Regions from separate parts of the Mesorhizobium sp. LNHC221B00 genome, predicted to be linked through region 1. Evidence: predicted binding sites of a transcription regulator. Region 1 holds the regulator's gene; each other region holds the start of a gene.
The links. The regulator PhoB, encoded in region 1, activates phosphate uptake and scavenging genes when phosphate is short. The targets are predictions, from matches to a motif close to TGTCATNNANCTGTCAT.

Region 2: phnF (phosphonate metabolism transcriptional regulator PhnF) is a predicted target of PhoB. The motif match lies at 7,605-7,621, and genes of this name have one in related genera.
Region 3: X741_RS157220 (ceramide glucosyltransferase) is a predicted target of PhoB. The motif match lies at 3,534-3,550, and genes of this name have one in related genera.

What each region holds. Positions count from the first base shown of each region.
Region 1 is NZ_AYWR01000004.1:177,436-188,508, forward strand. It holds partial or broken gene X741_RS01000000166365 (sugar ABC transporter permease) at 1-16, opposite strand, end outside; gene xylF (D-xylose ABC transporter substrate-binding protein) at 160-1,200, opposite strand; gene X741_RS159070 (ROK family protein) at 1,470-2,714, shown strand; gene phoB (phosphate regulon transcriptional regulator PhoB) at 2,870-3,559, opposite strand; gene phoU (phosphate signaling complex protein PhoU) at 3,576-4,283, opposite strand; gene pstB (phosphate ABC transporter ATP-binding protein PstB) at 4,309-5,112, opposite strand; gene pstA (phosphate ABC transporter permease PstA) at 5,109-5,960, opposite strand; gene pstC (phosphate ABC transporter permease subunit PstC) at 5,965-6,948, opposite strand; gene pstS (phosphate ABC transporter substrate-binding protein PstS) at 7,015-8,070, opposite strand; gene X741_RS159035 (PAS domain-containing protein) at 8,602-11,073, opposite strand, start outside.
Region 2 is NZ_AYWR01000017.1:1,443-11,405, reverse strand. It holds partial or broken gene X741_RS01000000167050 (altronate dehydratase family protein) at 1-454, shown strand, start outside; gene X741_RS145840 (aldo/keto reductase) at 518-1,516, shown strand; gene X741_RS145845 (ABC transporter substrate-binding protein) at 1,850-2,842, shown strand; gene X741_RS145850 (sugar ABC transporter ATP-binding protein) at 3,035-4,588, shown strand; gene X741_RS145855 (ABC transporter permease) at 4,585-5,553, shown strand; gene X741_RS145860 (zinc-binding alcohol dehydrogenase family protein) at 5,627-6,670, shown strand; gene phnF (phosphonate metabolism transcriptional regulator PhnF) at 6,813-7,562, opposite strand; gene phnG (phosphonate C-P lyase system protein PhnG) at 7,701-8,162, shown strand; gene phnH (phosphonate C-P lyase system protein PhnH) at 8,162-8,773, shown strand; gene X741_RS145880 (carbon-phosphorus lyase complex subunit PhnI) at 8,775-9,887, shown strand; gene X741_RS145885 (alpha-D-ribose 1-methylphosphonate 5-phosphate C-P-lyase PhnJ) at 9,884-9,963, shown strand, end outside.
Region 3 is NZ_AYWR01000005.1:278,184-289,256, forward strand. It holds gene X741_RS157230 (2'-deoxycytidine 5'-triphosphate deaminase) at 1-832, opposite strand, end outside; SAM riboswitch at 921-998, shown strand; gene X741_RS157225 (O-succinylhomoserine sulfhydrylase) at 1,054-2,244, shown strand; gene X741_RS157220 (ceramide glucosyltransferase) at 2,281-3,432, opposite strand; gene apaG (Co2+/Mg2+ efflux protein ApaG) at 3,653-4,045, shown strand; gene X741_RS157210 (Hsp33 family molecular chaperone) at 4,085-5,116, opposite strand; gene argF (ornithine carbamoyltransferase) at 5,229-6,140, opposite strand; gene X741_RS157200 (aspartate aminotransferase family protein) at 6,159-7,358, opposite strand; gene X741_RS157195 (GcrA family cell cycle regulator) at 7,715-8,233, shown strand; gene X741_RS157190 (magnesium and cobalt transport protein CorA) at 8,362-9,369, opposite strand; gene phoU (phosphate signaling complex protein PhoU) at 9,468-10,193, opposite strand; gene X741_RS157180 (ATP-binding protein) at 10,303-11,073, opposite strand, start outside.

The DNA.
Region 1 (11,073 bases):
AGGTCGTGTCGGTCATGAAATCCTCCCGCCGGCTTGCCGTCTGACGCGGATGCCGGAATAGAGCCTGGAAGTTACCCGCCCGCGGCGGAAACACAAATCTTCTTGAAAAAACGCCGCGGCCTGACAGCCGCGGCGTTTCATTGTCTGACGTCTTCGGGATCAGTTGCAGGCCGCGACGCTGCCGGCGGCGACGCCCGCGCAGACCTCGTCCTTCTTGATCCAGCCGGCGTCGATGACCACGTTGAGATTGTCCTTGGTGATCGCAACCGGTGTCAGGAACAGCGACTTGACGGTGTTGCCGCCAGGCGTCGTGAAGTCCTTCGCACCGGCGATGTCGGCCATCTTCTTGCCGTCGGCCAGCTGCGAGGCGATCTCGGCCGCGTTCTTGCCGAGTTCGCGCGCGTCCTTCCACACCGACACGGTCTGGGTGCCGAGCGCGATGCGGTTGAGTGCTGCATGGTCGCCGTCTTGGCCGGACACCGGCACGGTGCCGGCAAGGCCTTGCGCCGTCAGCGCCGCGACGACGCCGCCTGCAGTGCCGTCATTGGCCGCGACCACCGCGTCGACCTTGTTGTCGTTGGCGGTCAGGAACTGTTCCATGTTCTTCTGGGCGTTGGCGGGCAGCCAGCCGTCCGTATAGGCCTCGCCGACATTCTTGATCTTGCCGCTGTCGATGGCTTCCTTGAGCACTTCCATCGAGCCCGAGAACAGGAAGTCGGCATTCGGATCGGCACCCGAGCCCTTGATGAAGACGTAGTTGCCTTCCGGCTTGGCCTTGAACACCGCGCTGGCCTGCAAGCGGCCGACTTCCTTGTTGTCGAAGGTCAGGTAGAAGACGTCCTTGTTCTCGATCAGGCGGTCATAACCGACGACCGGAATGCCTTCGTCCAATGCCTTCTGCACCGCCGGGCCTATGGCCGAGGCGTCCTGCGCCAGGATGATCAGCGAATTGGCGCCTTGCGAGATCAGGCTTTCGACATCGGTGAGCTGCTTGCCGGGATTGGACTGCGCGTCGGCGGAGATGTACTTGTCGCCGGCGGCCTCGATCGCTTTTTTCATCGCGGCCTCGTCGGTCTTCCAGCGCTCTTCCTGGAAGTTGGACCAGGAAACGCCGATGACCTTGTCCTTCGCCTGCGCGACCGACGCAAGCGTCAGCGACATGGCGACACCCGCCAGGATGGCGGCTGTGAATTTCTTCATGATATTCCTCCCTGCGCCGCGTATAGCGCGACCAAACTGACCCTAAGGCCGGCACAAAGACCCTATTTTTTCGAGCCTCGAAAAAACACTGGTCCATCGCCGGAACACTGTCAACAATGATTCTGATGGATTTTGAGGTGCCGCGGACTTTTTTCGAGCTCCGGAATAAATAATGACGGCGTGCGGCGCTTCTGCCAGTATTTGGCGGCTTCGCTGGCGGCCTTCGGGAGGCACGAAAGGCCGCGGCGACCGGGAGGATGTGGGTGAACATGTCGGTCGGAATCCGCCACGACGATCTGCGCCGGCGCAACCGCGCCATGGTGATCTCGGCCGTGCGCCGTGCCGGTCAGCCTTCGCGCACCGAGATCGCCGCCACCACCGGCCTCAGCCACTCGACCATCTCGGCGATCTCCTCCGACCTGATCGGCGAAGGCGTCCTGACCGAGGGCAAGCCGAGCGAGGCCGGGTCGCTGAAACGCGGCAGGCCGCAGGTCGGCCTTACCCTCAACCCGGAGGCGGCGGCGGTGATGACCGTGGTGCTGTCGCTGAATTTCCTGTCGGTCGCCGTCATCGACTATGCCGGCCAGGTGATATCGGAGGAACAGCGCCGGCTGGACACGCTGACCATGTCGCGCGAGGCGCTGATCGGCGAATGCGTCGCCATCGTGCGGCGCCGCATCGACGATCCCGACATCGATGTCCGCAGCGTCGCCCGCATCGCACTAGCCATCCAGGGCATCACCGATACCGAGGCGCGCGCCATGCTGTGGTCGCCGATCACGCCGCAGACCGACATCGCGTTCGCCGACATATTCGAGGCCGAGTTCGGCATCCCCGCCACCATGGAAAACGACTGCAACATGATGGCGGTGGCGCTGCGCTGGCGCGATCCCGAGCGCTACCGCGACGACTTCATCGCCATTCTGCTGTCTCACGGCATCGGCATGGGCCTTGTGCTGAAGGGCCAACTGTTCACCGGCACCCACTCGTCGGGTGGCGAATTCGGCCACATGATCCACCGGCCGGGCGGCGCACTCTGCCGCTGCGGACGGCGCGGCTGCGTCGAGGCCTATGCCGGCAACTACGCCATCTGGCGCAACGCGAGACAGCTTGGCGAGGACACCGAACCGGTCGACGTCAGCGACGCCGACATGCGGGCGCTGGCGGCCTCGGCGCGCGACAAGGACGGGCCGGAGCGCCAGGCCTATCGCAAGGCCGGCGAGGCGCTCGGCTATGGCCTCGGCAGCCTGTTCGCGCTGATCGATCCCGCCCCCGTCGCCATGGTCGGCGTCAGCGCCGCCGCCTTCGACCTGATCGAGCCGGCATTGCGCGAGGCGATTGCCCAGACCGCCGGTGGCCAGCACTCGAAATCGATCTCCTTCGACACCGAGCCTAACGAACTGCCGCTGATCCGCGAAGGCTGCGCCATGCGCGCACTGACCTTCGTCGACCAGGAAATTTTCGCGCCGGGCGTGCAGGCGAGAGCAGGCGCGGCTGGGAAGAATGTTGCCTGAGCAAGGCGCCGGGATGTGTTGAGATTCAGGTCAGGCCGAGGCGAGAATGGTGGATTCCGAGAACCGGAACGGAGCGGACATTTGGGTCCGTGAGTACCGGAAGCGCAGGAAGCCGCCATTCGCAGGCCGGCATCACCTGAATATCAGCATATCCCCTAATCTTCCCGGATCGCGTAGCCCGCCCCACGAATCGTGCGGATCACATCCGGCATGCGGCCATTGTTGACCGCCTTGCGCAGCCGCCCGACATGCACGTCGACGGTGCGCTCGTCTATGTAGATCGTCTCGCCCCAGACATTGTCGAGCAGCTGGCTGCGCGAGAACACCCGGCCGGGATGGCGCATCATGAATTCGAGCAGGCGGAACTCGGTCGGCCCGAGCCGGATCTCGCTCTTCTTGCGGTAGACACGGTGCGATTCGCGGTCGAGCACGATATCGCCGACCTTGAGCACGCTGGACAGCACTTCAGGTTTGGCGCGGCGCAGCAGCGCCTTGACGCGTGCCATGAACTCCGGCGTCGAGAACGGCTTGACCAGATAGTCGTCGGCGCCGGTCGACAGGCCGCGCACGCGGTCGCTCTCCTCGCCCCGCGCGGTCAGCATGATGATCGGCAGCCGCTCGGTCTCGGGCCGCATCCGCAGGCGCCGGCAGAGTTCGATGCCGGACACCGCCGGCACCATCCAGTCGAGCACCAGAAGGTCGGGCACGTTCTCCTGCAGGCGGATCTCCGCCTCGTCGCCGCGCGTCACCACCTCGACTTGGTAGCCCTCGGATTCCAGATTGTAGCGGAGCAGCACCCCTAGCGGCTCCTCATCCTCCACCACCATGATGCGTGGCGCGATCATCGGCTGGTCACCCCTGCTATGCCGCCGGCGCCGACATCGCGGTTTCGTCCTGCTTCGGGCGATTGGCGGGCAGCTGCGTGCCGGTCAGCACATAATACGCATTCTCGGCGATGTTGGTCACGTGGTCGCCGATGCGTTCGAGGTTCTTGGCACAGAACAGAAGATGCGTGCAGGCGGTGATGTTGCGCGGATCTTCCATCATGTAGGTCAGCAGTTCGCGAAACACCGAAGTGTATTTGACGTCGATACGCTCGTCGTCGGCGCGCAGCTTGGCCAGTGCGGCGGCATCGCGCGCCGCATATTCCTCGATGACACCCTGAACCTGGATCAGCACCAGCTGCGCCATCGCGTCGATGGAGTGCGACAGGTCGCGCGGCGTGGCGGAGAGCCCGACCGTGCCGACGCGCTTGGCGATGTTCTTGGCAAGGTCGCCGATGCGTTCGAGATCGCCGGCCATGCGGATCGAGCCCACGACATGGCGCAGATCGTCGGCCATCGGCTGGCGCTTTGCGATCAGCGTGATGGCGCGGTCGTCCAGCTCGCGCTGGCGCGCATCCATGATCGCGTCATCGGAGACGACGCGTTGGGCGAGCGCATTGTCGGAGTTCAGCAGCGCCTTGGTGGCACCGCCGACCATCGAGCCGGCGAGGTCGCCCATGTCGCTGATCAGCCTGCTGATCTGTCCGAGATCTTCGTCGAAGGCTGCAACCGTGTGTTCGGCCATGATCCTGGTCCTCGTATGCGTGCGATCAGCCGAAGCGGCCGGTGATGTAGTCCTGCGTGCGCTTCTCGCGGGGCGACGTGAATATCTTCTCCGTCTTGTCGAACTCGACCAGTTCGCCCAGGTACATGAAGGCCGTCTGCTTCGACACGCGCGCCGCCTGCTGCATGTTGTGGGTGACGATGACGATCGTGTAGTCGGCCTGCAATTCGTCGATCAGCTCCTCGATCTTGGCGGTCGACAGCGGATCGAGCGCCGAGGCCGGCTCGTCGAGCAGGATGACTTCCGGCTTCACCGCCACGGTACGGGCAATGCAGAGCCGCTGCTGCTGGCCGCCCGAAAGGCTGAGGCCGCTGGCATTGAGCTTGTCCTTGACCTCGGTCCAGAGTGCTGCGCGCTTCAGCGCCTGTTCGACGCGGCCGTCCATCTCGGCCTTGCTGATCTTCTCATAGAGCCTGACACCGAAGGCGATGTTCTCATAGATCGACATCGGGAACGGCGTCGGCTTCTGGAACACCATGCCGATCTTGGTGCGCAACAGGTTGAGATCCTGCGAGCGGTCGAGAACGTTCTTGCCGTCGAGCAGCACCTGGCCCTCGGCTGTCTGCCTGGGATAGAGCTCGTAGATGCGGTTGAAGACGCGCAGCAGCGTCGACTTTCCGCAGCCCGACGGTCCGATGAAGGCGGTGACGCTGCGTTCGGGCAGCGACAGCGTGATGTCCTTCAGCGCCTTCGACTGGCCGTAGTAGAAATTGAGGTTCTTGACCTCGATCTTTGCCTTGGCGGCTGCCTCGGCGGCGATCGTCATGTCTGGAGACAACATCTGGCTCATTTGTCCTCTCTGCGTCCGGTCAGGCTGCGCGCAAAGATGCTGAGCGCGAGAACCGTCAATGTAATTATGAGTGCGCCGGTCCAGGCCAGCTGCTGCCATTCCTCGTAGGGGCTGAGAGCGAACTGGAAGATGGTGACAGGCAGGCTGGCCATCGGCGCGTTGAGATTGCTCGACCAGAACTGGTTGTTGAGCGCGGTGAACAGCAGCGGCGCCGTTTCGCCGGAGATGCGGGCGATGGCCAGCAATATGCCGGTGACGATGCCCGAAAGCGCGGCGCGGTAGGCGACAGAACGGATGACCACCCAGCGCGGCGCGCCGATCGCGGTGCCGGCTTCGCGCAAGGCGTTGGGCACCAGATTGAGCATGTCCTCGGTGGTGCGCACGACGACGGGGATGACCAGGATGGCCAGCGCGACGGCGCCAGCGATCGCCGAGAAGTGCCCCATCGGCCGAACCATCAATTCGTAGACGAACAGGCCGATGATGATCGACGGCGCCGACAGAAGGATGTCGTTGATGAAGCGCACAATGGTGGTGAGCTTCGAAAAGCGGCCGTATTCGGCCATGTAGGTGCCGGCCAGCACACCGATCGGCGTGCCGACAATGATGCCGATGACGGTCATCACGATGCTGCCGTAGATGGCGTTGAGCAGGCCGCCGGCGTCGCCGGGCGGCGGGGTCATTTGCGTGAAGACCGAAAGATTGACGCCCGACAGGCCCTTGTAGAGCAGGGCGCCGAGAATGAGCGCCAGCCAGGCAAGGCCGATGCCCGCCGCGGCGACGCACAGCGTCATCATCACGCCATTCTTGCGCTTGCGGCTCTGGTGAAGCGACGTGGCTGTCGACATCGGTTCAGGCTCCGGTGCGGGCGTCGATGCGCATCAGCATGTAGCGTGCGATGGCAAGGATCAGGAAAGTGATGACGAACAGGATCAGGCCGAGCGCCACCAGCGAAGACGTGTAGAGATCGCCGACCGCCTCGGTGAATTCGTTGGCGATGGTCGCGGAGATCGTCGTTGCGGGCGCAAACAGCGACGTACTGATGCGGTGGGCGTTGCCGATGACGAAGGTCACCGCCATGGTTTCGCCGAGCGCGCGGCCAAGGCCGAGCATGACGCCGCCCATGATGCCGATCCGAGTGTAGGGGATGACGACGCGGCGGGTCACTTCCCAGGTCGTGCAGCCGATGCCGTAGGCCGATTCCTTCAGCACCGGAGGCACCGTGTCGAAGACGTCCTTGGTGATCGAGGTGATGAAAGGCAGCACCATGATGGCGAGGATCATCGACGATGTCAGCAGGCCGATGCCGTAGGGCGGGCCGGCAAACAGGCTGCTGAGGCCTGGGATACCGTGGAACACGCTGATGATGAACGGCTGCACCGTGGTCTGCAGGAACGGCGCCAGCACGAACAGGCCCCAGATGCCGTAGATGATCGAGGGAATGCCGGCCAGCAATTCCACCGCCATGCCGATGGGGCGCCGCAGCGGGCGCGGGCAAAGCTCGGTGAGGAAAATGGCGATGCCGATGCCGAGCGGCACGGCGATCAGGATGGCGATTGCCGAGGTGATGATGGTGCCGTAGATCGGCGCCAGCGCGCCGAATTTCTCCGTCACCGGGTTCCAGCTTTCGCTGGTCAGGAACGAGAAGCCGAAGGTCGAGAGGGCCTGCCAAGAGCCGGCAAACAGCGAGATCGCGACGCCGCCGAGCAGCACCAGCACCAATATCGCGGCGGCGCGGGTCATTGCGTGGAAGATCGCGTCTGTCAGCGCAAACCGCCTGACGATGGCGTCGCGCGAACCTCGGATGGCTGGCAAGGCTTCCTGGACAGCGCTCATGTCAAGCTCGGCTCTTTCGAGTTGAAGGAAAAGGAGCGCCGCGGGCGCGGCGCTCCTCCAGAGATGTTACTCGCCGGCGTAGACGGGCTTGCCGTCGGCCTGGATGTCGGTCTTCCACGAAGCCTTGATCAGGTCGACGACGCTGTCGGGGATCGACACATAGTCGAGCGCCTTGGCGGTTTCCTTGCCGTCCTTGTAGGCCCAGGCGAAGAATTTCAGCGCTTCGCCGGTGGCAGCAGCGTCATCGGGAACCTTGTGGATCAGCACCCAGGTCGAAGCAGCGATCGGCCAGGTGGTGTCGCCGGGCTCGTTGGTGATGATGACGTTGAAGTTCTTGGCAGTCTTGAAGTCGGCGTTCGAAGCGGCAGCGCCGAAGGATTCGAGCGACGGCTCGACGACCTTGCCGGCTGCATTCAGCATCTTTGAGTAGGACAGGTTGTTCTGCTTGGCATAGGCGTATTCGACGTAGCCGATGCCGCCGTCGGTCTGCTTGACGGTGTTGGCAACGCCTTCGCTGCCCTTGGCGCCGACGCCGGTCGGCCATTCGACGGCCGTGTCCGAGCCGACCTTGTCCTTCCAGTCGGGCGAGAGCTTAACCAGGTAGTCGGTGAAGTTGAAGGTGGTGCCCGAGCCGTCCGAGCGGTGCACGACGGCGATGGCGGTCGACGGCAGGGTTAGGGTGGGGTTCAGCGCCTTGATCGCGGCATCGTCCCAGGTGGTGATGGCGCCGAGATAGATCTGGGCCAGCGTCTTGCCGTCGAGGACGAGTTCGCCCGGCTTGACGCCGGAGAGGTTGACGATCGGCACGATGCCGCCCATCACCATCGGGAACTGCACGAGGCCGTTCTTTTCCAGATCGGCATCGGACATCGGCTTGTCGGTGGCGCCGAAGGTCACGGTCTTGGCGATGACCTGCTTGATGCCGCCGCCGGAGCCGATCGACTGGTAGTTGAGGCCGATGCCGGTGTCTTTCTTGTAGGTGTCGGCCCACTTGGCAAACACCGGATAGATGAAGGTCGAGCCGGCGCCTGAAAGGTCAGCTGCCATTGCCGCGGAAAGGGTGATGGTGGACGCCGCAGCCATTGCAATCGCAACGGCCGCCGAGCGGATGAAATGTCTCATGTGGCCTGCTCCTGTTCGGAAGATGGTCTCTCGGCGCCATTTCTTGCCAGCGCCCGCTGAGGCCAATAGCCTTCGATTATAACAGTCGCATGACAGTTTCATGTCAGCCCGGTAACGCGTTGCCGAAGCCGGCAAAGGCGGTAGCGCGGCTGGTTCGCGGCCCGATCCGAGTTTGTCCCCGGAATCATGGGCTTGGGCCGTCCGTAGGCCGCAGCCACCGCCGGATTCGACGGGGCCTTCAAGGATGAAGAAAATCCGGACGGGAGTGCGTTGCTCGAGGCCAGAGCGTGTCGTGGCCGGGCCATCGCCGAAAACAGGTCCGTTGGGGTAGAGTGACGCTGTTCCTTGCCGGCGGTCGCTGCTCCCGCCCGTAACTGGATGAGCGGAATTCGATGTTGCCATTGTCCCGGCTAGGCACAGTCTTTGATATGGTGCGATCGCACCATAGCCATTGCACGCGGGGGTAGCAGGGAATCTCCTACTGATTCCCTCGGCTTGCGTCGTCAGATGCCGCGAATCCGCGACGCGGTGCTATCCCGCGTTGCGCTGCACCTGGCGGCTGGCGCCGACCCAGCGCTCGACCTTCTCCAAGAGGGCCCTGGGGCTGATCGGTTTGGGCAGATAGTCGTCCATGCCCGCTTCCAGGCATCGTTCGCGATCGCCCTTGAGCGCATGCGCGGTGACGCCGACGATCGGCACATGCGTGCCGGTTTCTTCCTCCAGCCGGCGGATCGCGGCCGTCGCTTCGAGACCGCTCATCTCCGGCATCGAGACGTCCATCAGGATCATGCACGGATTGAGCTTGCCGAAGGCGTCGAGTGCCTTGCGGCCGTTGCTGACGATCTCGAAGCCGTAGCCGGTCTCGCCAAGGATCTGGGTGAAGACCATCTGGTTCACCTCATTGTCTTCGGCCACGAGGATATCAAGCCTCTGTCCGTCACCGCCGACGGCCGGCAGCCTGGGACGAACCGGCGGTGGCTGCAATTGCGCGCGCTGTTCGGACAGCGCCAATTGCGGCCGCTGAGGCGCGTCGGGCCCCTCGCCTGCCGATGGCTGGGCGGCGTGGCCAACCGTGGTGTGGCGATGGCGCTGGACGGTCGCGACCAGCGTTTCCAGCAGCACCGACGAGCGCGCCGGCTTGATCAGCTGTGCATCGATGCCGAGATCGCGGTAGCTGGTGTTGGCAAGCGACTGGTCGACCGAGGTCAGCATGATGATCGGCGTGTTGGCGAGTCCCGCGGTGTTTCGCACGATGCGCGCCATTTCGGCGCCGCTCATCCCAGGCATCTGGTAGTCGAGCACGACGCAGTCGACCGGTACGCCATAGGCCGCGGCGGCGATCAGCACCTTGAGCCCCTCGGCGCCGCTTTCGGCCGCGCAGGAATCGAATGTCCACGACGTCATCTGCTCGGTCAGGATGGCGCGGTTCACGGCATTGTCGTCGACGATCAGCACGCGAGCGCCGGTCACATCCACCGGCATGATGCGCTGCCCGTTCTGCTGTTCGGCGCTGGGCAGCGTCACCTCGAACCAGAAGGTCGAACCCTTGCCCTCGGCGCTCTCGACACCGATTTTGCCGCCCATCAGCTCGACCAGCCGCGAGGTGATGGCGAGACCAAGCCCGGTGCCCTCGTGCCGCCTTGTCGAGGAGGTGTCGACCTGGCTGAATTTCTCGAACACCAGCTTCAGTTTTTCCTCGGGTATGCCGATCCCGGTGTCGGTGACCGAGATCGTCAGCCTGGTTCCGGTCGGCATCCGTTCGCCGGTCACGTCGACCAGCACATGACCTTCGTCGGTGAATTTCACCGCGTTGCCGAGCAGGTTGGTGACGATCTGCCTGATGCGGCCGACATCGCCGATGAACAGGCTTCCGAGCCTCGGCTCGATGCGCACGATGAGTTCGAGATCCTTTTCCTTGGCGCGTGTCGACACCAGCGTCGCGACGTCCTCGATCGCCTCCGCGAGATTGAAGGGCGCCGGATCGAGCACCAGCTGGCCGGCATCGATCTTGGAGAAATCCAGGATATCGTTGATGATTGTCAAAAGCGCGTTGCCCGATTTGACGATGATGTCGGTGAACGTCTTCTGCTTTGGATCGAGATTGGATTTGGCCAGGAGTTCTGCCATGCCCAGCACGCCGTTCATTGGCGTGCGGATCTCATGGCTCATGTTGGCGAGGAATTCCGACTTGGCGCGGTCGGCGAGCACCGCACGCTGGCGCGCCTCGCGCAATTCGGCCTCGCGCATCTTCAATTCGGTGATGTCGGTGGTTGATCCGATCAGATAGAGCGAACCGTCGGACGCGATCATCGCGCCCTTTCGGGCGAACTGGTGGCGCACGCTGCCATCGGCAAGCGTCACCGTCTCCTCGATCTCCTGGGTTTCGCCGGTGCGCAGCACCGCCAGGTCGCCGGCGACGAAGGCCTCGCCGTCTGGCCCGAATATCTCGACGTCGGTCTTGCCGATCGCCTCTTCCTTGCCGAGACCGGTAAGGTCGCACCAGCCCTTGTTGACGTAGAACTGCCTGAGGTCGGAGCGCTTGGCGTAGATCGACACCGGCACGTTGTCGATCAGGCTGCGGAACACCTCGTTCTCGCGCATGCTTTCTTCCAGCGCCCGCTCGCGCGCCTTGACATCGGTGATGTCGGTGCTGGAGCCGACAAGGTGCACCGAGCCGTCGCTGGCCACCAGGCGGCTCTTGCGCGTCATCAACTGCCGCACCGTGCCGTCGCGATGGGTGACCGGCTCCTCGACCTCGCGCACATTGCCGGTCGCCACGACATCGGCGTCGTCATGGCTGAAGCCTTCCGCTTCCTTGGCGCCGAACAATTGCCAGTCGGTTCGGCCGATGACGTCTTCCTTGGCGAAGCCGGTCAGCGCGCACCAGGCCTTGTTGACGAATTCGATGTTCAGGTCCTGCGCCTTGATGAAGGCGGCCACCGGCAGCTCGTCCATCACGTGCCGGAACAGATCGATCTGGCGCATCGAGTCGCGCAAGGCGGC
Region 2 (9,963 bases), on a different contig from region 1:
CGGCGGCCTCACCACCATCCTGGAAAAGTCGCTGGGCGCGGTCGCCAAGGGCGGCCAGACGTCGCTCAACGGTGTCTTCGGCTATGCCGAGAAAGTCACCGGCAACGGACTGGTGTTCATGGACACGCCTGGATACGACCCGGTCTCGGCCACCGGCCAGGTCGCGGGTGGCGCCAATGTCATCGTCTTCACCACTGGCCGCGGTTCCTGCTTCGGCTGCCGGCCGACACCATCGATCAAGGTCGCCACCAACTCGACCATGTATCACCAGATGGAAGAGGACATGGACGTCAATTGCGGCGTCATCGCTTCGGGAGAAAAGACCATCGCCGGCATGGGCCGCGAAATCTTCGAACTGATCGTCGAGACGGCTTCGGGCCGCAAGACCAAGAGCGAGGATTTTGGCTATGGCGACAACGAATTCGTGCCCTGGCATCTCGGCGCGACGCTCTAACGTCGACTGAATATCTGCTAGACTTGCCGGGCCGGATGAGGGCCGGCAACGGGGAGGTTGTGCATGGAAAAACGCCGCATCGGCCAGACAGCGCTGGAGGTCACCGAAGTCAGCTTCGGCGGCGCCGCGATCGGCGGCCTTTACCGCGCCTGTTCGCGCGAGGCGGCGATGGAGACGCTGCAAGGCGCCTGGGAGGCGGGCTTGCGCTATTTCGACACCGCACCCTTCTATGGTTTCGGCCTGTCGGAACGGCGCTTCGGCGATTTCCTGCGCTATAAGCCCCGCGTTTCCTACGTGCTGTCCACCAAGGTCGGCCGCCTGTTCCGCCCGGTGCCCGAGGACCAGGTTCCCGACCATTCCTATGTCGATCCGCTGCCCTTCGCGCTCGACTACGACTATTCCTATGACGGCATCATGCGGTCGGTCGACTTCAGCTATGCCCGGCTTGGCCTGAACAAGATCGACATCCTCTATGTGCACGACATCGGCACCTACACGCACGGCGTCGAGAAGACCAAACTGCACTTTCGCCAGTTGATGGACGGTGGCCTCAAGGCGCTCGAGGAGCTGAAGCGGTCGGGTACGATTTCCGCCTACGGGCTCGGCGTCAACGAGGTCCAGATCTGCCTCGACGTGATGCGCCGGGCGCCGCTCGACTGCATCCTGCTCGCCAGCCGCTATTCGCTGCTCGATCGCAGCGCGGAAGCCGAATTGCTGCCCTTGTGCCGGGCGCAGCAGACATCCCTTGTCATCGGCGGCGTGTTCAACTCCGGCATATTGGCGACCGGGCCCGTACAAGGCGCGCATTTCGACTACCGGCCCGCCAACCGCGATATGCTCGACCGTGTCGACGCCATGGAGAAGATTGCCGGCGAAGGCGGCTACCCGCTGGCCGCCGCCGCATTCCAGTTTCCCCTGCACGAGCCAGCGGTCGCTACCGTGCTGACCGGCACCGCCAAGCTGGCGAACCTGACACGAAACCTCGAACTGCTCGACATCGACGTGCCGGGGACGGAATACGCCAAATATCGTCCCTACACCGTGGTCCAGGATCTGACGTGAAGCCGGTATCCGCACCGTTATGCCGTCAATGGCAGACCCAGCTTCACAAATCCGCGACCTCGCATGAAGAATGAATATTCCATATTGACTGACACATGGAATTAATATTCCATGTGTTCCCAGAACGGAACGGGAGCTTCTGGCTGCATTTGGGGAGGAGCGGCGTGTGAATGTGTCTTCGCCCGAGGTCGGGCGCGAAACACCGCTTGCATCGGCCGGATCGATGCACTATCAAAACAGCGTAAATGTTTTTTATTGATAAAGTTCTGTTTGGGCCACGCCTATCCGAACGGAGCTTCCGTAACGTTCACCGGGCGACTTAGGGAGGATCCTATGAAATTCGTAACCAGCATTCTCAACCGCCGCGCCGTCATGGCGCTGGCCGCGGCGTCCATGCTCGCCGGCGTCATGCATTCGGCGCCGGTTTCGGCGGCGGACGTGACGATTCCGATCATCGTCAAGGACACCACGTCGTTCTACTGGCAGATCGTGCTTGCCGGCGCCCGCAAGGCCGGCAAGGATCTCGGCGTCAACGTGCCGGAACTCGGCGCCCAGGCTGAAACCGACGTCAACGGCCAGATCTCGATCCTCGAGAACGCCGTGGCCGGCAGCCCGGCCGCCGTCGTCATCGCGCCGACCGAAGCCAAGGCGCTCGGCAAGCCGATCGACGAGGCGGCGAGCAAGGTCAAGATCATCGGCATCGACTCCAGCGCCGACTCCAAGGCCTTCACCTCGTTCCTGACCACCGACAACGTCCAGGGCGGCCGCGTCGCAGCGGACGGTCTTGCGGCGGCCATCGGCGCGGCCAATGGCGGCAAGGTGGAAGGCAAGGTTGCCTTGATCACCGCACTGCCCGGCGCCGGCTCGCTCGAGCAGCGCGCCCAGGGCTTCAAGGAACAGCTCAAGGCGAAGTATCCCGGCCTTGAACTGGTCGCCGACAAATATGCCGACGGCCAGGCCACGACCGGCCTCAACATCGCGACCGACCTGATCACCGCCAATCCGGACCTGAAGGGCATCTTCGCGTCCAACCTGATCATGGCGCAGGGCGTCGGCCAGGCGATCGCCGAGAACAACCTTGCCGGCAAGGTCGGGCTGATCGGCTTCGACAGCGACGAGAAGCTGATCAAGTTCTTGAACGACGGCGTCATTTCCGGCCTCGTTGTCCAGGATCCGTACCGGATGGGCTATGATGGCATCAAGACCGCGCTCGCCGCCTCGAAGGGCGAAAAGGTCGAAGCCAATGTCGACACCGGCGCCAACCTCGTCACCAAGGCCAACATGAAGGATCCCAAGATCGACGCGCTGCTTAATCCGAAGCTCTAGCATCGGTACAGCCGCACAGTTTCCGGGGCCTGGTGCCCCGGAAACGACAGTCATATAGCTTGGAAATCCGTCAGCCTGGGCTAGGCTGCCTCAGCGGGCGTTCAAGAGCCTCGCGGCGTGCCAAATCGTGAGGCCGGTCTGGGAAGCCAGTCTCGGAGGCCCATTTGGGAGGCCCATTTTGGGAGGATTGTCATGACATCGACGGCGCAAGACCTGCACCCTGCTCCCGTTCTGGAGCCCGGCAGGACGATCCTGGAACTACAGGGGCTGGAGAAGAAGTATCCTGGCACCCATGCGCTGAAACCGGTGACCCTCGCGTTCAAGGCGGGTGAGATTCACGCCATCGTCGGCGAGAACGGTGCCGGCAAATCCACTCTGATCAAGCTTCTGACCGGCGTCATGCCGCGCACCTCGGGTGAGGTCATCTGGGAAGGCAAACCGGCCGCACTCGAGACCCCCCATGAGGCGATGGCGCTCGGCATCAATGCCGTCCACCAGGAAGTCGTGCTCTGCCGCCATCTGACCGTCGCCGCCAACATGTTCCTCGGCGAGGAGAATTCGCGCTTCGGCATCCTGCAGCAGCGCGCCATGGTCAAGGAAGCACAGAAGATTCTCGACGATCTCGGCTTCGACCTGCCGGCGCATGTCGTGCTCGGCGACCTCACCATCGGCCAGCAGCAACTGATCGCCGCCGCCCGCGCCACCGTGCGCGGCACCAAATTCCTCATCTTCGACGAGCCGACCGCCTACCTGACCCGCAAGGAGGCCGACCAGCTCTTCACCCTGATCCGCAGGCTGAAATCCGAAGGCGTGACCATCATCTACATCAGCCATCGCATGGAGGAAGTGTTCGAACTCGCCGATCGCGTCTCCGTGCTGCGCGACGGCACGCTGGTCGGCACCAGGAACATCGCCGAGACCAACGACGCCGAACTGGTCAAGCTGATGATCAACCGCTCGATCGAGCAGATCTACCACAAGGAGCATTTCACCCCGGGGGCAGCGATCGTCGAAGCGCGCAACCTGTCCGGCAAGGGGTTTGAAAATATCTCGATGATGGTTCGCGCCGGCGAGATCGTCGGACTCTACGGCCTGATCGGCGCCGGCCGCAGCGAATTCGTCACCACCCTCTACGGCCGCCATCGCAAATCGGCCGGCCATATCCTGTGGGAAGGCAAGGACGTTCTGGTCAATTCCGAGCACGACGCGATCAGGCTCGGCATGGCGCTGGCGCCTGAAAGCCGCCGCGATCAGGGCCTCTGTCTCAATCTGCCGGTCGGCTTCAATCTCAACCTGCCGATCTACAAGCGCATCTCGAACAATCTGCTGATCTCCGGCGTGCAGGAAAAAACCCAGGCCGACCGCCAGATCGCCGATCTCAGGATCAAGACGCCGACGCGCAATGCACTGGCCTCCAGCCTGTCGGGCGGCAACCAGCAGAAGATCGTCATCGGCAAATGGCTGGCGCATGGCGCCAAGCTGTTCATCTTCGACGAGCCGACGGTCGGCGTCGATGTCGGCACCAAGGCCGAGATCTATCGCCTGTTCAGCGCGCTCTTGTCGAAGGGTGCCGGCATTATCCTGATCTCCTCCTATCTGCCGGAAGTCTATGAGCTTGCCGACACGCTGCATGTGTTCCGCCGCGGCAAATTGGTGGCGACACACGGGTTCCGCACCGCCGATCACGAGGAAATTCTCACTCAGGCGCTCGCCGAGAAACAAGAAAAGCTGGGAGGACAGATATGAGCACCGAGGCGATTCCTGCTGAAAAACCGAAGCGCAACTACAACGCCTTGTTCGGACTGACACTGCTGGCGCTGCTGGTGCTGCTGTGGGTCATCCTGTCGCTATCGACATCGAGCTTCGCCTCGGCGAACAACATCTCGAACCTCTTGCGCCAGGGCTCGATGATCGCCATCCTGGCTGTCGGCCAGACCTTCGTCATCATCACCGGAGGCATCGACCTCTCTGTCGGCGCCGTCGTCGGCTTCGCCACCGTCATTGCGGCGATGCTGATCAATGCCGGAATACCAGTGTTCCTCGCCATTCTGATCACGCTGCTGGTGGGCGTCGCCATCGGCCTGTTCCATGGTTTTGGCATCGTCAAGATGGGGCTGCCGCCCTTCATCATCACGCTGGCTACGCTGACATCCTTGCGCGGCATCGGCCTTCTGATGACCAACGGCAACTCGATCTCGATCAACAACGATGCCTTCCAGGTATTCTCGCGCAACTCCTTCCTCGGCGTCCCCAATCTGTTCTGGATGGTCATCCTGGTCGGCATCCCGGCCTATGTCTTCCTGCATCACAGCCGCTGGGGCCGCTATCTCTTCTCGGTCGGCTCCAACGCCGAAGCCTCGCGCCTGTCGGGCGTCAACGTCCAGCGCACCATCTATATGGCCTACACGCTGTCGGGTCTGTGCGCTGCCTTCGTCGGCGTGCTGTTGGCCTCGCGCATCGGCATCGGCAATCCGACCCAGGCCGAGGGCTGGGAGCTGCAGGCGATCGCGTCCTCGGTGATCGGCGGCACCTCGCTGTTCGGCGCGGTCGGCTCGGTGCATGGCCCGCTGCTAGGCGCCTTCATTCTCGCCACCATCAACAACGGCGCAAACCTGTTGAACGTCAACGCCTTCTGGCAACGCATCATCACCGGCGTTCTGATCATCGTCATCGTCTATTTCGACGGCCTGCGCCGCCGCGGTGGCAAATGACCCGCCACTGAAATTGGTCGCCGGCGCGCATCAAAGATGGGCCGGCGACTTCATGACCGACTGGATTGAAAGCATGAAAGCCGTCGTCTGCCGCTCGCCCGGCGAGCTTGTCCTGGAAGATCGCCCGGCGCCAGGAGCACCCCCAGCCGGCTGGGCGCTGGTCGCGGTCAGCCATGTCGGCATCTGCGGCACCGATTATCACATCTTCGAAGGCAAGCACCCGTTCCTCGCCTATCCCCGCATCATGGGCCACGAAGTGTCGGGAACGATCGTCGAGGCCGGCGAAGGCGTCGACTTGGCCCTTGGCGAGCCGGTCGTCATCAATCCCTATCTGTCCTGCGGCAAATGCATCGCCTGCCGGCACGGCAAGCCGAATTGCTGCGTCAGGATCGAGGTGCTCGGCGTCCATCGCGACGGCGCCATGTGCGAAAACATTCTTGTCCCGGCTCAAAATCTCTACCCGGCGAACGGCCTGTCGTTGGCGGATGCCGCCGCCGTCGAATTCCTGGCCATCGGCGCGCATGCCGTGCGGCGCTCACGCGCCGATCCCGGCGCCCGCACGCTGGTCATCGGCGCCGGCCCGATCGGCCTCGGCACCGCCATCTTCGCCCGCATCGCAGGGCTCGACGTGACGCTGCTCGACATGAGCGGCGAGAGACTTGCCTTCGCCGCAACCGAACTCGGCTTCAAGACCCTCGACGGCTCGCGCGGCGCAGTGCCCGATCTGGTCAGGGACGCGACATCAGGCGAAGGTTTCGACGTGGTCTTCGACGCCACCGGCAACACCCGGTCGGTGCAGTCGGCCTTCGCCCATGTCGCCCATGGCGGCACATTGGTGCTGGTCAGCGTCGTCAAGGACGACATCGTCTTTTCCGACCCCGAATTCCACAAGCGCGAGATGACGCTGGTCGGCAGCCGCAATGCCTTGCGCGCTGACTTCGACCATGTCGCTGCCTCGATCCGCAACGGTGCGGTGCCGCTGGCCAAGCTCGTGACCCACCGCACATCGCTCGACGATACGCCGCGCGATCTCGCCCGCTGGGCGCATGAGAAATCCGGCCTGATCAAGGCCGTGATCGAGGTGGGTCATAACATGGCAGAGCCCGGCCCGAATTGACGACGCTCCGCGCAACGTCGACCCCCACGGAGTGGGGGAAGGCGGCCCTCAAATGCGCCGCCGCTGACAAGTGAACGCGACCGAGTTGGGCTGATGTCAGCGTGAGCCAGATGATCACGGTCTCGTATAACGCCGGCACTTCCTACAGCGCCGACAGTTTAAGCTCCACCCGCTCGGCCGAGAAACGCGTCTCGGAAAACTGGATCGGCTGGCCGTCAGGCGTGACGTTGACGGCGACCGTGACCAGCACGATGGCACCCGGCTGCAGGCCGAGATCGGCAAGGTCGCCCGCATCGGCGTGGCGCGCCGACAGCACGGTCGATTGCCGGAGATAATCGTCAATGCCGAAACGCATCAGCGACGCGGTGATCGAGCCGGTTTGCGCCATGGCCTTGTCGATGCCGGCAAAGCGCCTGGCATCGAACCAGCTGGCCGCGCGCGACACCGGCCGGCCATCTGCTTCGCCGCGCGTCTCCAGCCTTATCACCTCGGCGTCCCTGGCCAAGCCAAGACCCTCGGCGACGCGCTGGCTGGCCGGCTCGACCGAGGAAGCCAGCAGCACGGTGTGCCGCTCCGACGTCTGCCCTTGCAGGCCTGTCGAGAAGCGGGTGCGCGCGCCGATCGGATAGGACAGCCGCTTGCGCGACAGCACGAAGGTGCCGCGCCCCTGCTCGGCCCGCAGCACCCCTTCCTGGACGAGGGCTGATATGGCGCTGCGCACTGTGTGGCGGTTGACGCCATAGCGCTCGGCCAGCGCCACCTCCGGCGGCAGAGCCGTATTCTCGGCGAAATCGCCGATGGCGATCGCGTGCAGGATCTTGTCGGCGATCTGCCGCCACAGCGAAACGCCGCTGCGCCGCTCGATGCCGTCAGCCGCCATCTGCCCAATCATGACTTGCCCCACCCAGCTTCTGTCGCCCCAGCCTTCATGACTTGTCACGCACCCGTCATGGACTCGCGTTAGGTAATATGTATAATTTGTATGGTTGTCTATATCAATAGACAAATTTACCAAAGAGGAATGCTGCTGATGCGAGGACAGGAAGCCCGCGACCAGGCGGGGCGCAAAGCCGCCATGGCAACGCTGGCGCAATCCAGCGGTGATGACATCGTCCGGCTCTGGAACGAGGCCGGGCTGCCTTCGGAGGCTGAATTGCTGCGTGGCCCCGAGACCGGGCTGGTGACGTTGCGCGGCCGCATCGGCGGTGGCGGCGCGCCCTTCAATGTCGGTGAGGCAACGGTCACCCGTGCCACCGTCCGCCTGCCGTCGGGACAGGTTGGCCATTGCTACGCGCTTGGCCGCGACAAGCAAAAGGCCAAGCTGGCGGCAATAGCCGACGCGCTGTGGCAGGACCCTGCCCGCCGCGCCGAGGTCGAGACCCGGCTGATTGCGCCTCTGCAATCCGCCTTGGCCACCGCCCAGGAGAAACGCCGCGCCGAGACGGCGGCAACAAAGGTGGATTTCTTCACCATGGTTCGCGGAGAAGATTGATGGAGATCGCAGCGCAATCGATCGAAGGCGGTTTCGCCGATCCGGTTTTCAACGCCCAAGCGGTGTTCCGCGCGATCATGGACGCCATGGCGCGGCCGGGCAGCGTGCAGCCCTTGCCGGTCCTGGCCCGCCCGCCGGCACCGCTCTCGGCAACAGCCGGCGCCATCGCGCTGACGCTCTGCGATAACGACACGCCGCTCTGGCTCGATCCCGCCCTGCACGCCTCCGCCGCGATCGGCTCCTGGCTCGGCTTCCACACCGGCGCGCCGCTGGCCAACACGCCAGCCGATGCGCATTTCGCCTTCATCGCCACGCCCGCCGAGATGATGGCGATCGACGGCTTTTCGCAGGGAACGCAGGACTATCCCGACCGTTCGACCACGCTAATCCTGCAGGTCGGCGATCTCGTGTCAGGGACCCCGCTGTTGCTTGGTGGGCCGGGCATCGAAACCAGTGCAACCATCGCGCCGGCGCAGATGCCGCGCCATTTTGTCGAGCAGTGGAAGCAAAACAATCAGCGCTTTCCACGCGGCGTCGACATCATCCTCGCCACATCGGAAGGCGTGGCCTGCCTGCCGCGCACGACGCGCATCAAGACGATGGAGGCCTAGGATGTATGTCGCGGTAAAAGGCGGCGAGGCCGCAATTGCCAATGCCCACAGCTTGCTTGCCGATCGTCGGCGCGGCGACCGTTCGGTGCCCGCGCTTCGCCTAGACCAGATCGTCGAGCAGTTGGCGCTCGGCGTCGACCGGGTGATGAGCGAGGGTTCGCTCTACGACCGCGAACTCGCCGCGCTCGCCATCGTCCAGGCGCGCGGCGACATGATCGAGGCGATCTTCCTGGTGCGCGCCTATCGCACCACACTGCCGCGCTTCGGCTACTCGAAGCCGATCGACACCGGCGCCATGCGGGTCGAGCGGCGCGTGTCGGCAACCTACAAGGACCTGCCCGGCGGCCAGTTGCTTGGACCCACCTTCGACTACACCCACCGGCTGCTCGATCCCGAGCTTGCCGCCGGCGCCGAGGTCGCCGCGACCTTGCAGCGCGAGACGGAAGCGCAGGCGATGCCGCGCGTCTCGGCGATCCTCGCCCGCGAAGGCCTGATCGAGCCGGATGGCGAGATGCCGCAGGACCATGTCCCCGGCGACATCACCCGTGAGCCGCTGGAATTCCCGATGGCGCGCGACATCCGCCTACAGGCGCTGTCGCGCGGCGATGAGGGCTTCCTGCTGGCGCTCGGCTATTCCACCCAGCGCGGCTATGCCCGCAACCACCCCTTTGTCGGCGAAATCCGCATCGGCGAGGTCGAGCTGGAGCTCGACGTGCCCGAACTGCCTTTCGCGGTGCCGCTCGGCAGCGTGCGCGTCACCGAATGCCAGATGGTCAACCAGTTCAAGGGCTCGGCCAAGGCGCCGCCGCAGTTCACCCGCGGCTACGGTCTCGTCTTCGGCCAGAGCGAGCGCAAGGCGATGGCGATGGCGCTCTGCGACCGCGCGCTGCGCGCCTCGGAACTGGGCGAGGACGTCGTTGCCGCCGCCCAGGACGAGGAATTCGTCATCTCGCATTCCGACAATGTCCAGGCGACCGGCTTCGTCGAGCATCTGAAGCTGCCGCACTATGTCGACTTCCAGGCCGAACTCGACCTCGTGCGCCGCATGCGCGCCGAGTATGAGGCCCGCGAAAATCCGATGACGAAGGACGAGAAGAAGGAGGCGGCGGAATGACGACGCAATCGACCGACATCGCCACCTATAACTTCGCCTATCTCGACGAACAGACCAAAAGGATGATCCGCCGAGC
Region 3 (11,073 bases), on a different contig from region 1:
GCGGATCGAAGGGCGTCATCTCGGCTGCATAGAGCGGCGGCACATGCACCGCTTCCTGGCTGACGAGGATGTAGAACTCGTCGGGATCGAGCACCAGTTCGCCGGCGCCGCTCTTGTGGATCGGCTCCCAGAAGTCGACGACATCCTGCGCGGCGCGCTTGTCGACGTCGACGAGACCGGTGTGATGCTTGCCTCGATAGCCGACCAGCCCATCAGTGTCGCCATTAAGGTCGATCGACAGTGCGATGCCACCGCCGGAAATATTCGGCGGTTCGGTGGCGACCAGCATCTCGGCACGGTGCAGTTCATGCAATTCGGATTCCGAGAGCAGTGCGTTGCCGGTGCGGAAGCGTATCTGCGACAGGCGCGAACCGGTGCGCGCGACGATCGGGAAGGTGCGCGGGCTGACTTCCAGATAGAGCGGACCGTTGTAGCCGGCGGCGATCTTGTCGAACTCGTGGCCGCGGTCGGTCATGACGCGGGTGAAGATATCGAGCCGGCCGGTCGAGCTCTTCGGGTTGGCCGAGGCCGAAATCTCCGCCGGCAGCGCCAGGCTTTCGAGCAGCGGCACGATGTAGACGCAGCCGGTTTCCAGCACAGCGCCTTCGGCAAGATTGATCTCGTGCAGCTTCAGGCGATCGAGCTTTTCCGAAACCGTGTGGTTGGGGCCCGGCAGGAAGGAAGCCCGCACCCGCCAAGCCGTGTCGCCGAGCCTCAGATCGAGGCTGGCCGGCTGGATCTGGTCGGCATCGAGCGCGCGCGCCGACTTCAGCGCGCCGGACTGGAACAGCGCCGCAATGTCCTGATCGGGAAGAATGCCTGTCTGCCGCAAGGCTGCGCTCCTGGCCGACGATTTTCTTGTCGCACAAACCTCTTAATGAAGCCGGCAATTGACGCAAGCATGGGACGGGTCTAAAGGGTCGTTATCCCGTGGTGATTTGGCCGGTCGGCTTGCAGCCACGTTAAACAAGTCGCTAAAGGACCGTTGGCCGCAAGGCCGTATGGACCGGTTGCGACTTTCGCGGCCGGTTTTTTTGTGTCTGGAACAAAGCAATGAGCAACAAGAAGCGCAATTGGAAGCCACAGACAGCCCTCGTGCACGGCGGAACCCTGCGTTCCCAATTCGGCGAGACGTCGGAAGCAATGTACCTCACCCAGGGCTATGTCTACGAGACGGCGCAGGCGGCGGAGGCCCGTTTCAAGGGCGAGGAGCCAGGCTTCATCTATTCGCGCTACGCCAATCCGACGGTCGACATGTTCGAAAAGCGCATGTGCGCGCTGGAGGGCGCCGAGGATGCGCGCGCCACGGCGTCGGGCATGGCGGCGGTGACGGCAGCGCTCTTGTGCAGCGTCAAGGCCGGCGATCATATCGTGGCGGCACGCGCGCTGTTCGGCTCCTGCCGCTGGGTGGTCGAGACGCTGGCGCCGCGCTACGGCATCGAGGCGACGCTGGTCGATGGCACCGATATCGCCAACTGGGAAAAGGCGGTAAGGCCCAACACCAAGCTGTTCTTCCTGGAAAGCCCGACCAACCCGACGCTGGAAGTGGTCGACATATCAGCCGTCGCGGCACTTGCCAATTCAATCGGTGCGCGGCTCGTCGTCGACAATGTCTTCGCCACGCCGCTGCAGCAGAAGCCGCTGCAGCTCGGCGCCCACATTGTCGTCTATTCGGCCACCAAGCACATCGACGGCCAAGGGCGTTGCCTGGGCGGCGTTATCCTGTCGGACAAGAAGTGGATCGACGAGAACCTGCACGACTATTTCCGCCACACCGGCCCCAGCCTGTCGCCGTTCAATGCCTGGACGCTGCTGAAGGGACTGGAGACGCTGCCGTTGCGCGTGCGCCAGCAGACGGAAAGCGCCGGCAGGATCGCCGATTTCCTGGCCGAGCAGCCGCAGATCGCCCGCGTCATCTATCCCGGCCGTGCCGACCACCCGCAGGCTGATATCGTCAAGAAGCAGATGTCGGGCGGCTCGACGCTGGTCTGCCTCGACGTCAAGGGCGGCAAGCAGGCGGCCTTCGCCTTGCAGAATGCGCTGGACATCGTTCTGATCTCGAACAATCTCGGCGATGCCAAGAGCCTGATCACCCATCCGGCGACGACGACGCATAAGAATTTGAGCGACGAGGCGCGCGCCGAACTCGGCATCGGGCCAGGTACGCTCAGGCTGTCGGTCGGCCTGGAGGATACCGACGACCTTCTGGAAGACATCGCGCAGGCGTTGAGGGCAGCCAAATAGGGAAGACAGTCAGGTAGGTCCGTCGAGCAGGCGCGATCAGGCGCTTGACGGCGTCTCCTCCAGTTCGGCCGCCTTGGTGCGGATGGTCATCGCGTTGCCGCGCCAGTCGACGGCGCCGCCGAGCCAGCCGCGCGTCCACATCGCCGGCAGGATCAGGTCGCGCACCATGATCGCCGCGACCATGCGCGGCGACAGGTACCAGCCCTTGGACCAGGCCAGGGCGCACTCCGGAAGATAGAAGGCCGCCAACACGGCAAGCGCGGTCGCCCAGAGGCTGAAGCCGGCGCCTGCCGCCGCAACCAGCGCAAGCACCAGCGGCACCACAGCGCCAGTCAGGATTTCGGGCGTGAAGAACAGCGGAAAGGTGACGCGGCGCAGGCGCGCCCAGCGGGCCTGGCGCGACCAGATTTCGCCAAGCCTGCGCCGGCCGAGCGGCTGCTCGAAGGGCGAAGCGACGAGATTGACGCGCAGGCCGAGGCCGTTCACCAGCTTGGTCGCGGCGGCGTCCTCGGCGATCTCGGCCGCCAGCGCGCGAATGCCGCCGCTGGCATCCAGCATCGGCTTGTTCCACAGCATGCTCTTGCCCTGGGCGAAGCCAAGGCCGAGCGCCTCGCCGGCATATTGCCAGCGGGCCTGCAGCGTGTTGAGAAAGGCGCATTCGACCTCGGCCCAAAAACCGTCGGGACGCGAGCCGATCGGCGTCGAGCAGACAAGGCCGGTATCGGCCCGCCACGCCGCCATCAAATGCTCGATGTAATCCCTGGGCATCAGCACGTTGGAGTCTGCAAGAACGACCCAGTTGTGGCGCGCCGCTTCCCAGCCCTTGACGCAGTTATTGAGTTTGGGATTGGCGCTGACGCGGTCGTCCCCGATCAACAGCCGGGCCGGCACTTTGGGAAACCGGGCAATTGCCCTGTTTATCAGTTTGACGACCGGATCGTCGGCATGGGCGACGCAGAAGATCAGCTCGTAGCGCGGCCAGTCGAGCGAGAAGGCGCGCTCCAGTGTCTCGTGCGTGAACGGCTCGACACCACGCGATGGTATGACAATCGACACCGGCTGCGATTTGCCGCCGGGCGGGGCGACCGTGGTTCGCCGCTTCAGCTGCGAAGCGGCAAGCGAAATGCTGGCGGCATTTGAGAGGATGAGAGCAGTCGAAAGCGAGGCGGCTATGAGAGTGAGTTCCATCGAGATATGGTCACTCCAGAAAAGACGGCCGGCTTTATGGCCGTTTTCAACAGTTCGACAGAGCGTCGAGTCGCCCGCTTGGCGCACACCACCATTGTCCTGTGTCACTTAAATGACATTCTTTGCCGGCACCTGCCTTTCAAGGCCGGGCGCGACAAGACGCGCATGTTGACCTGCCCGCCGGGAGCGCCGAAATTACCGGATCAGTTTGGAGCCGTTTATGTATCGCGCCGTCACGCGCAACATCGAAGTGCAGGTCAGGCCGTTCTACCTCGAGGACCGCTCGGACCCCTCGGAGAACCGCTATGTCTGGGGCTATCAGATAACGATCGACAACCAGTCGGACGAGTTCGTGCAGCTTCTGGCGCGTTATTGGCATATCACCGACGGCACCGGCCGGGTCGAGGAAGTGAGTGGGCCGGGCGTCGTCGGCGACCAGCCTGAACTCAATCCCGGCGACAGCTATCAGTATACGTCCGGCTGCCCGCTCTCGACCCCGTCAGGGATCATGGTCGGCCGCTACACGATGCGCAACAAGCGCGGCGAGACCTTCGACATCGCCATTCCGGCATTTTCCCTCGACCTGCCAGGGACGCGGCGGACGGTGAATTAGCGGCTTTCTCCCCGTTCCACGGAGAGAAAGCCGGTTCCTTCATTGCGCCGCGAATTCCGCCGGGTCGAAGTCATATTGCTTCGAGCAGAACTCGCAGGCGACGTGGATGCCGCCATCCTCGGTGCTGTCCTTGATCTCCTGCGCGGAAAAGCCCTCGAGGATGCCGCGGATCTTGTCGCGCGAGCATGAGCACTGGTCGGCGACGGGAACGCCGCCGAAGACGCGCACGCCATGCTCGTGGAACAGGCGATAGAGCAGCCGTTCGGCGCCGATCGTCGGATCGATGAGTTCGGTCGGCTCGATGGTGCCGAGCAGCGCCAGCAATTCCTGCCAGGAATTATCGGCCGGATCGTGAACTTCCTCGCGCGGATCGCCATCGCCACCGTGCAGGTCCGGAACGCGCATGCGCTCGGGCGATTGCGGCAGGAATTGCGCCAGGATGCCGCCGGCACGCCACTGCTCGCGCGCCCCGCCAGGGCCGGGCGTCAACAGCTTGGCCACCGATAGCCTGATATCGGTCGGGATCTGTTCCGACTGGCGGAAATAGGTGCGCGCGGCGTCTTCCAGCGTTTCGCCGTCAAGCTGAACGATGCCCTGATAGCGCTGCGTGTGGGCGCCCTGGTCGATGGTCAGCGCCAGAACGCCGCTGCCGAGCAGCGTCTGCTGCGATGTCTCGCCGACCGCGACCAAAGCCTCGAGCCGATCGGCGTCGAAGCGCGCATAGGCACGCAGCGCCGAGGGCGTGGAGAAGTCCGCCACCAGCATGTCGACCGGCCCGTCGGTGCGGGTCTGCAGGATGAACTTGCCCTCGAACTTGAGCGAAGTGCCGAGCAGCACCGTCAGCACACAGGCTTCCGCGAGCAGGCGGGCGACCGGCTCGGGATAATCGTGGCGGCTCAGGATGGCGTCGAGCATCGGCCCGAGCTGGACCGTGCGGCCACGCACGTCGAGAGGGCCGACCTCGAAGGGCACGACGTGATCGTCGCCGGCGTAGCCGAACTCGCCGAGTTTGGGGTGGTGTTCAGTCACTTGATACGTTTCCAACATGACAAAGCTCCGGGGCGCGGCCATGCCGTCCTCTCGGGAGCATGCGTCCAAACGCGCTTGATTTGCGTGATGCGGCGCAGATAGGCATCGCGGCCCCGCAGATCAAGCGCCCAGACACTTCAGGCACCCGGACACGTCAAGCGCCCAAACACCAGGCAAGCACGGCCTTCTGGGCGTGGAGCCTGTTCTCGGCCTCGTCGAAGACCACCGAATGCGGGCCGTCGATGACTTCGTCGGTCACTTCCTCGCCGCGATGAGCAGGCAGGCAGTGCATGAACAATGCGTCGGGCTTCGCCCTCGCCATCAGCTTGGCATTGACCTGATAGGGCGAGAACACGTTGTGGCCACGGGCGCGATGCTCCTGCCCCATCGACACCCAGCAATCGGTGACGATGCAGTCGGCCTGGTCGACGGCCTCCTCAGGCGAGCGCGTGAAGTGCAGCTTGCCGCCATTCGCCTGCGACCAGTCGATATGCTTCTGCGCCGGCTCGCTGCCTTCGGGCACGGCGACATTGAGGTTGAAGCGGAAACGCGCCGACGCCTCGAGCAGCGAATGCAGCACATTGTTGCCGTCGCCGGTCCAGGCAATGGTCTTGCCGGCAACCGGACCGCGATGCTCCTCGAAGGTCATGATGTCGGCCATCAGCTGGCATGGATGGGTATCGTCGGTCAGCCCGTTGATCACCGGAATGGTGGCGTTCTCGGTCAGCTCCAGCAACCGTTCGTGCGAGGTGGTGCGGATCATGATGGCGTCGACATAGCGCGACAGCACCTTGGCGGTGTCGGCGATGGTCTCGGAACGGCCGAGCTGCATCTCGGTGCCGGTCAGCATGATGGTCTCGCCGCCAAGCTGGCGCATGCCGACGTCGAAGGACACCCGCGTGCGCGTCGACGGCTTGTCGAAGATCATGGCCAGCACCTTGCCTTCGAGCGGCTTCGAGCGCTCGCCGGCCTTGAGGCGCTCCTTGCGCGCCACTGCATCGGTCAGCATGAAGCGCAAATCGCCTTCGGAAACGGCGGAAAGATCGGTGAAGTGGCGAAGTGACATCGGCAACGGTTCCGGGATTTACTTCGCGGCGGCGGAGGCGATCGCCTCCACCAGGCCCTTGGCGCCGGCGCGGATGCGATCGAGCGCGTCGTGGATCTCGGCATCGGTGACGGTGAGCGGCGGCAGCAGGCGAATGACGTTGTCGCCGGCCGGAACCGCCAGCAGGTGCTGGTCGCGCAATGCCATGTTCACCTTGGCATTGGGCATGGCGCATTTGAGGCCGAGCATCAGCCCGGCGCCCCTGATGTCCTCGATGACCTCGGGAAATTCGTCGGCAACGGCGGCAAGTCCCTGCTTTATCAGCAGCGCCTTGCGCTGGACGTCCTCGAGGAAGCCCTCTTCGAGCACCACGTCGAGTACGGCGTTGCCGACCGCCATGGCCAGCGGGTTGCCGCCGAAGGTGGTGCCATGCACGCCGGCGGTCATACCGACGGCCGCTTCGTCGGTGGCAAGGCAGGCGCCCATCGGGAAGCCGCCGCCAATGCCCTTGGCAATGGCCATGATGTCGGGCGTGACGCCTGACCATTCATGCGCGAACAGCTTGCCGGTGCGGCCGATGCCACACTGGACCTCGTCATAGATCAGCAGCAGGTCGTGCTGGTCGCAAAGCTGGCGCAGCCGCTTCAGCGATTGCGCAGGCACCGGGCGGATGCCGCCCTCGCCCTGCACCGGCTCGATCAGGATCGCGGCGGTCTCCGGGGTGATCGCCTTTTCGGCGGCATCGATGTCGTCGAAGCCGACCTGGTCGAAGCCTTCGACCTTGGGTCCGAACCCCTCGAGGTATTTGTACTGGCCACCGGCCGCGATGGTGGCCAGCGTGCGGCCGTGGAAAGCACCCTCGAAGGTGATGGTGCGGAAGCGCTCGGGATGGCCCTTGACGAAGTGGTAGCGCCGCGCCGTCTTGATCGCGCATTCCAACGCCTCGGCGCCGGAGTTGGTGAAGAACACCTTGTCGGCGAAGGTGGCATCGGCCAGCCGCTCGCCAAGCCGGTTCTGCCCGGGAATCTCGTAGAGGTTGGAAACGTGCCAGAGCTTGGCTGCCTGCTCGGTGAGGGCCGCGACCAGGTGCGGATGGCCGTGGCCAAGCGAATTGACCGCGATGCCGCCGGCGAAATCGAGATATCGCTCGCCCTTGTCGGTAACCAGCCAGGAGCCTTCCCCATGGTCGAAAGCCAGGGGTGCGCGAGAAAAGGTCTCGAAAAGCGCCGAACCGCTCATTATATGCTTCTCCGGTGCCGGAAAATCAAAAAAGCCGCCAAAGCGGCGGCCTTTGCGGCTTATCGTGTTTTTCGGCCATGAAGTCAACGAAAACGTCGCGTAGTGGCACGCGGCAAGCCCCCTGACAGGACGCCGGCTCATAAGAGAGCGGCAAGTTGGGGAAAACCGAAAAAACCGATTCGTGTTGCACTTGGGACTCTTGTCACCGAGTCAGCGCATAGAGTAGTTGTAGTCGAGAAATAACTAGATTTCGTGCGGCGGACCTAATCACCAGATATATGTGGTGTCTGCCCCAGCAGTGGTGCTGGGTCGGGAGTGGATTCTGATTGCCGCACGCTTAGCAGGAGCGCGGTCTCATGAACTGGACTGACGAGCGGGTCGAACTTCTCAGAAAACTGTGGTCGGAGGGTCTGAGCGCAAGCCAGATTGCTGCGCAGCTCGGAGGGGTCAGCCGCAACGCGGTCATCGGCAAGGTGCACCGGCTGAAACTGTCGGGCCGCGGGCGCGCAACGGCGGCGCCGGCACGCCAGAAGAAGACGGCGCAGGGATCGACCGTTCAGAAATCGGTGGCGCGGGCGGCAAGCGCGTCACGCCACGTCACGACATCAATCGGCGCGACGGCCTTGCAGACCCAGTTCGACGCCGAACCGGTGGCGCGGCACTATATCCGGCCAGTCGAGAACGTCGTGGTACCGATCTCACGGCATCTGCAGCTTGTCGAACTGACCGAGCGAACCTGCAAATGGCCGAACGGCGATCCGCTTTCGGAAGACTTCAATTTCTGCGGCAACGAAGCCGCCGAAACCGGCCCTTACTGCAAATACCACGCCCGCGTCGCGTTCCAGCCGGCGGCGGAGCGGAGGCGGAACAGGTAAGTAAGGGAATAGGGGAGTAAGGCAGTAGGGCAGTATGTTTTGAGCTGCGCTTGTGAGCGCCTTAACCTACTGCCCTACTGCCCTACTGCCCTACTGCCCTACTGCCCTACTGCCCTACTGCCCTACTTTCACAGCCACCCGTTCTTGCGAAACCGCCAGTACAGGACCGCGCAGATCAGCGCGATGGTGGCCAGTACCATCGGGTAGCCATATTCCATCCTCAGTTCCGGCATGTCGGTGAAATTCATGCCGTAGATGCCGGCGAAGGCGGTCGGCACGGCCAATATGGCCGCCCATGAGGCGAGTTTCTTCGAGATCGCCGTTTCCTGGCTCTGACCGACCAGCAGGCTCGCCTCGAAGGCGAAAGCCAGCACCTCGCGCAGGCTGTCGATCTTTTCCTGGACGGTCCGGATGTGGTCGGTCACGTCGCGGAACAGCGGGTGCATGGCGGAATGGATCTGCGGCAGGTCGGCGCTGGTCAGCCGGCGGCAGACTTCCACCAGCGGCAGCGCTGCATTGCGCAGGCGCAAGAGGTCGCGGCGCAGCATATAGAGCCGCTCGATGTCGGGGCCGGTCATCGGCTTCAAAAGGACCTTGTCCTCGATCGCCTCGACCTCGTCCTCGATCTGCTCGAGCACCGGCATGTAGTTGTCGACGATGAAGTCGAGAATGGCATAGAGGACGAAATCCTCGCCCTTGGCCAGCGAATGCGGGCAGCTTTCCCAGTGCTGGCGCACGGCGGCATAGGATGTCGAAGGCCCGTGCCTGACGCTGACGATGTAGCCGCTGCCGACGAACAGATGCGTCTCGCCGAAGGTGACACGTCCTTCGATCAGCTGCGCGGTACGGGCGACGATGAACAGCGCATCGCCATATTGTTCGATCTTGGGCCGTTGATGCGGATGTTCGGCATCCTCGATCGCCAGTTCGTGCAGATGAAATTGCGCCTGGACACGCGACAGAAGCTCCCGGTCGGGTTCAAGCAGCCCGATCCAGACGACGTGTCCCGACTTCTTGGCCCACTCGCCGGCTTCCTCGATCGGGATGTCGGCAATGCGACGCCCGGCGGTATAGACGCCGGAGGCGATGATGCCTGACTGCGGCGGCGCGGGCTTGAACTCCCGGACATATTCCATCGCTGCCTCCCGAAAGCATTGCCCTCACTGGGGAACCAACCCGTCTGGCATCGGGATAGTTTAGCGCAATATGATCAAGCGTTCGAGAAAAAGTGCACTCACTTCGCCGACGGTGGCGGTGAAAGGCCTATCTTGTCCGTCTTGTCGCCCTTCGGCCGGTCCGCGGGCATCTGGTCGCCGGTGACGATGTAGTAGATGGTCTCGGCGATGTTGGTGGCATGGTCGCCGATGCGCTCGATGTTCTTGGCGCAGAACAGGAGATGCGTGCAGGGCGTGATGTTGCGCGGATCTTCCATCATGTAGGTCAGCAATTCGCGAAACAGCGACGTGTACATGGCATCGATCTGGTCGTCGCGGTCGCGCACGAAACCGATCTTCTCGACCGAGCGCGACGCGTAGACGTCGAGAACTTCCTTGAGCTGGGTCAGCGCCAAATTGGCCAGGGCCTCCAGGCCACGGAACAGGCTGGTCGGCTGGCGCCCGTCGGTGACGGCGACCACGCGCTTGGCGACGTTCTTGCCGAGGTCGCCGACCCGTTCGAGGTCGGCGGAAATGCGGATGGCGCCGACAATCTCGCGCAGGTCCGTCGCCATCGGCTGGCGTCTGGCGATGATGATGATCGCCTTGTCGTCGATCTCGCGCTGTCCCTCGTCCAGCACCGCGTCGTCACGGATGACCTTCTGGGCCAGTCCCGGATCGGCGTTGACCAGGGCGGCGACCGCCTGCTCGACCATGCGTTCGGCATGGCCGCCCATCGCCGCGATGCGCTTCGACAGATATTTCAGTTCCTCGTCGTAGGCGCTCACTATGTGCACGGACTGCATGGACGAATGCCTTCCCACGGATGTCTTGAGTCGTTTCCTTCGAATCCCCGCTGATACGCTAACCGGATGACAGAAAAAAGAAACGGCCTCTGGGAAAACTAGGGCAGTATCAGTGCGCCGGCAAATGAACAGAGAAGGCGGCGCCCTTGCCGACCTCCGACCTGATCGTCAGCCTGGCGTTGTGACGCGTCAGGATATGCTTGACGATCGACAGGCCGAGGCCGGTGCCTTTCTGGGTCCGGCTGGTCTCGACATCGATACGGTAGAAGCGCTCGGTGATGCGCGGAATGTGCTCCTCGGGAATGCCGGGGCCGAAATCCCTGATCGTCACGTCGACACCGGGTTCGGAACCATCGTCACCGGGCGCGATCGACACGATGACGCGGCCGCCCGACTGGCCGTATTTGCAGGCGTTCTCCAGAAGGTTCTCGAAAACCTGGAACAGCTCGTCGCGGTCGCCCGGCACATCGAGCGGCCCGTCGGCGAAATCGCGCTCGATGACGACGCTATTTTCACGGGCCAGCGGGGCCAGGGAATCGATGACGCTGTCGACGGTCTGGCGCAAATCGACCTCAGTTCCCGGCTTGAGATAAGGCTTCATCTCCAGTCGCGACAGCGACAGGAGATCATCGATCAGACGCGCCATGCGGCCGGTCTGGTTCTGCATGATCTGCAGAAATTGCTCGCGCGCCGCCGGATCGTTGCGGGCCGGTCCGCGCAGCGTTTCGATGAAGCCGGAGATAGAGGCCAGCGGAGTGCGCAATTCGTGGCTGGCATTGGCGATGAAGTCGGCGCGCATGCGGTCGATGCGCCGCGCTTCGCTCTGGTCCTTGAACACCAGCACGTAAAGATCGGTGCCGTGTCCGACCGATGACGCGCT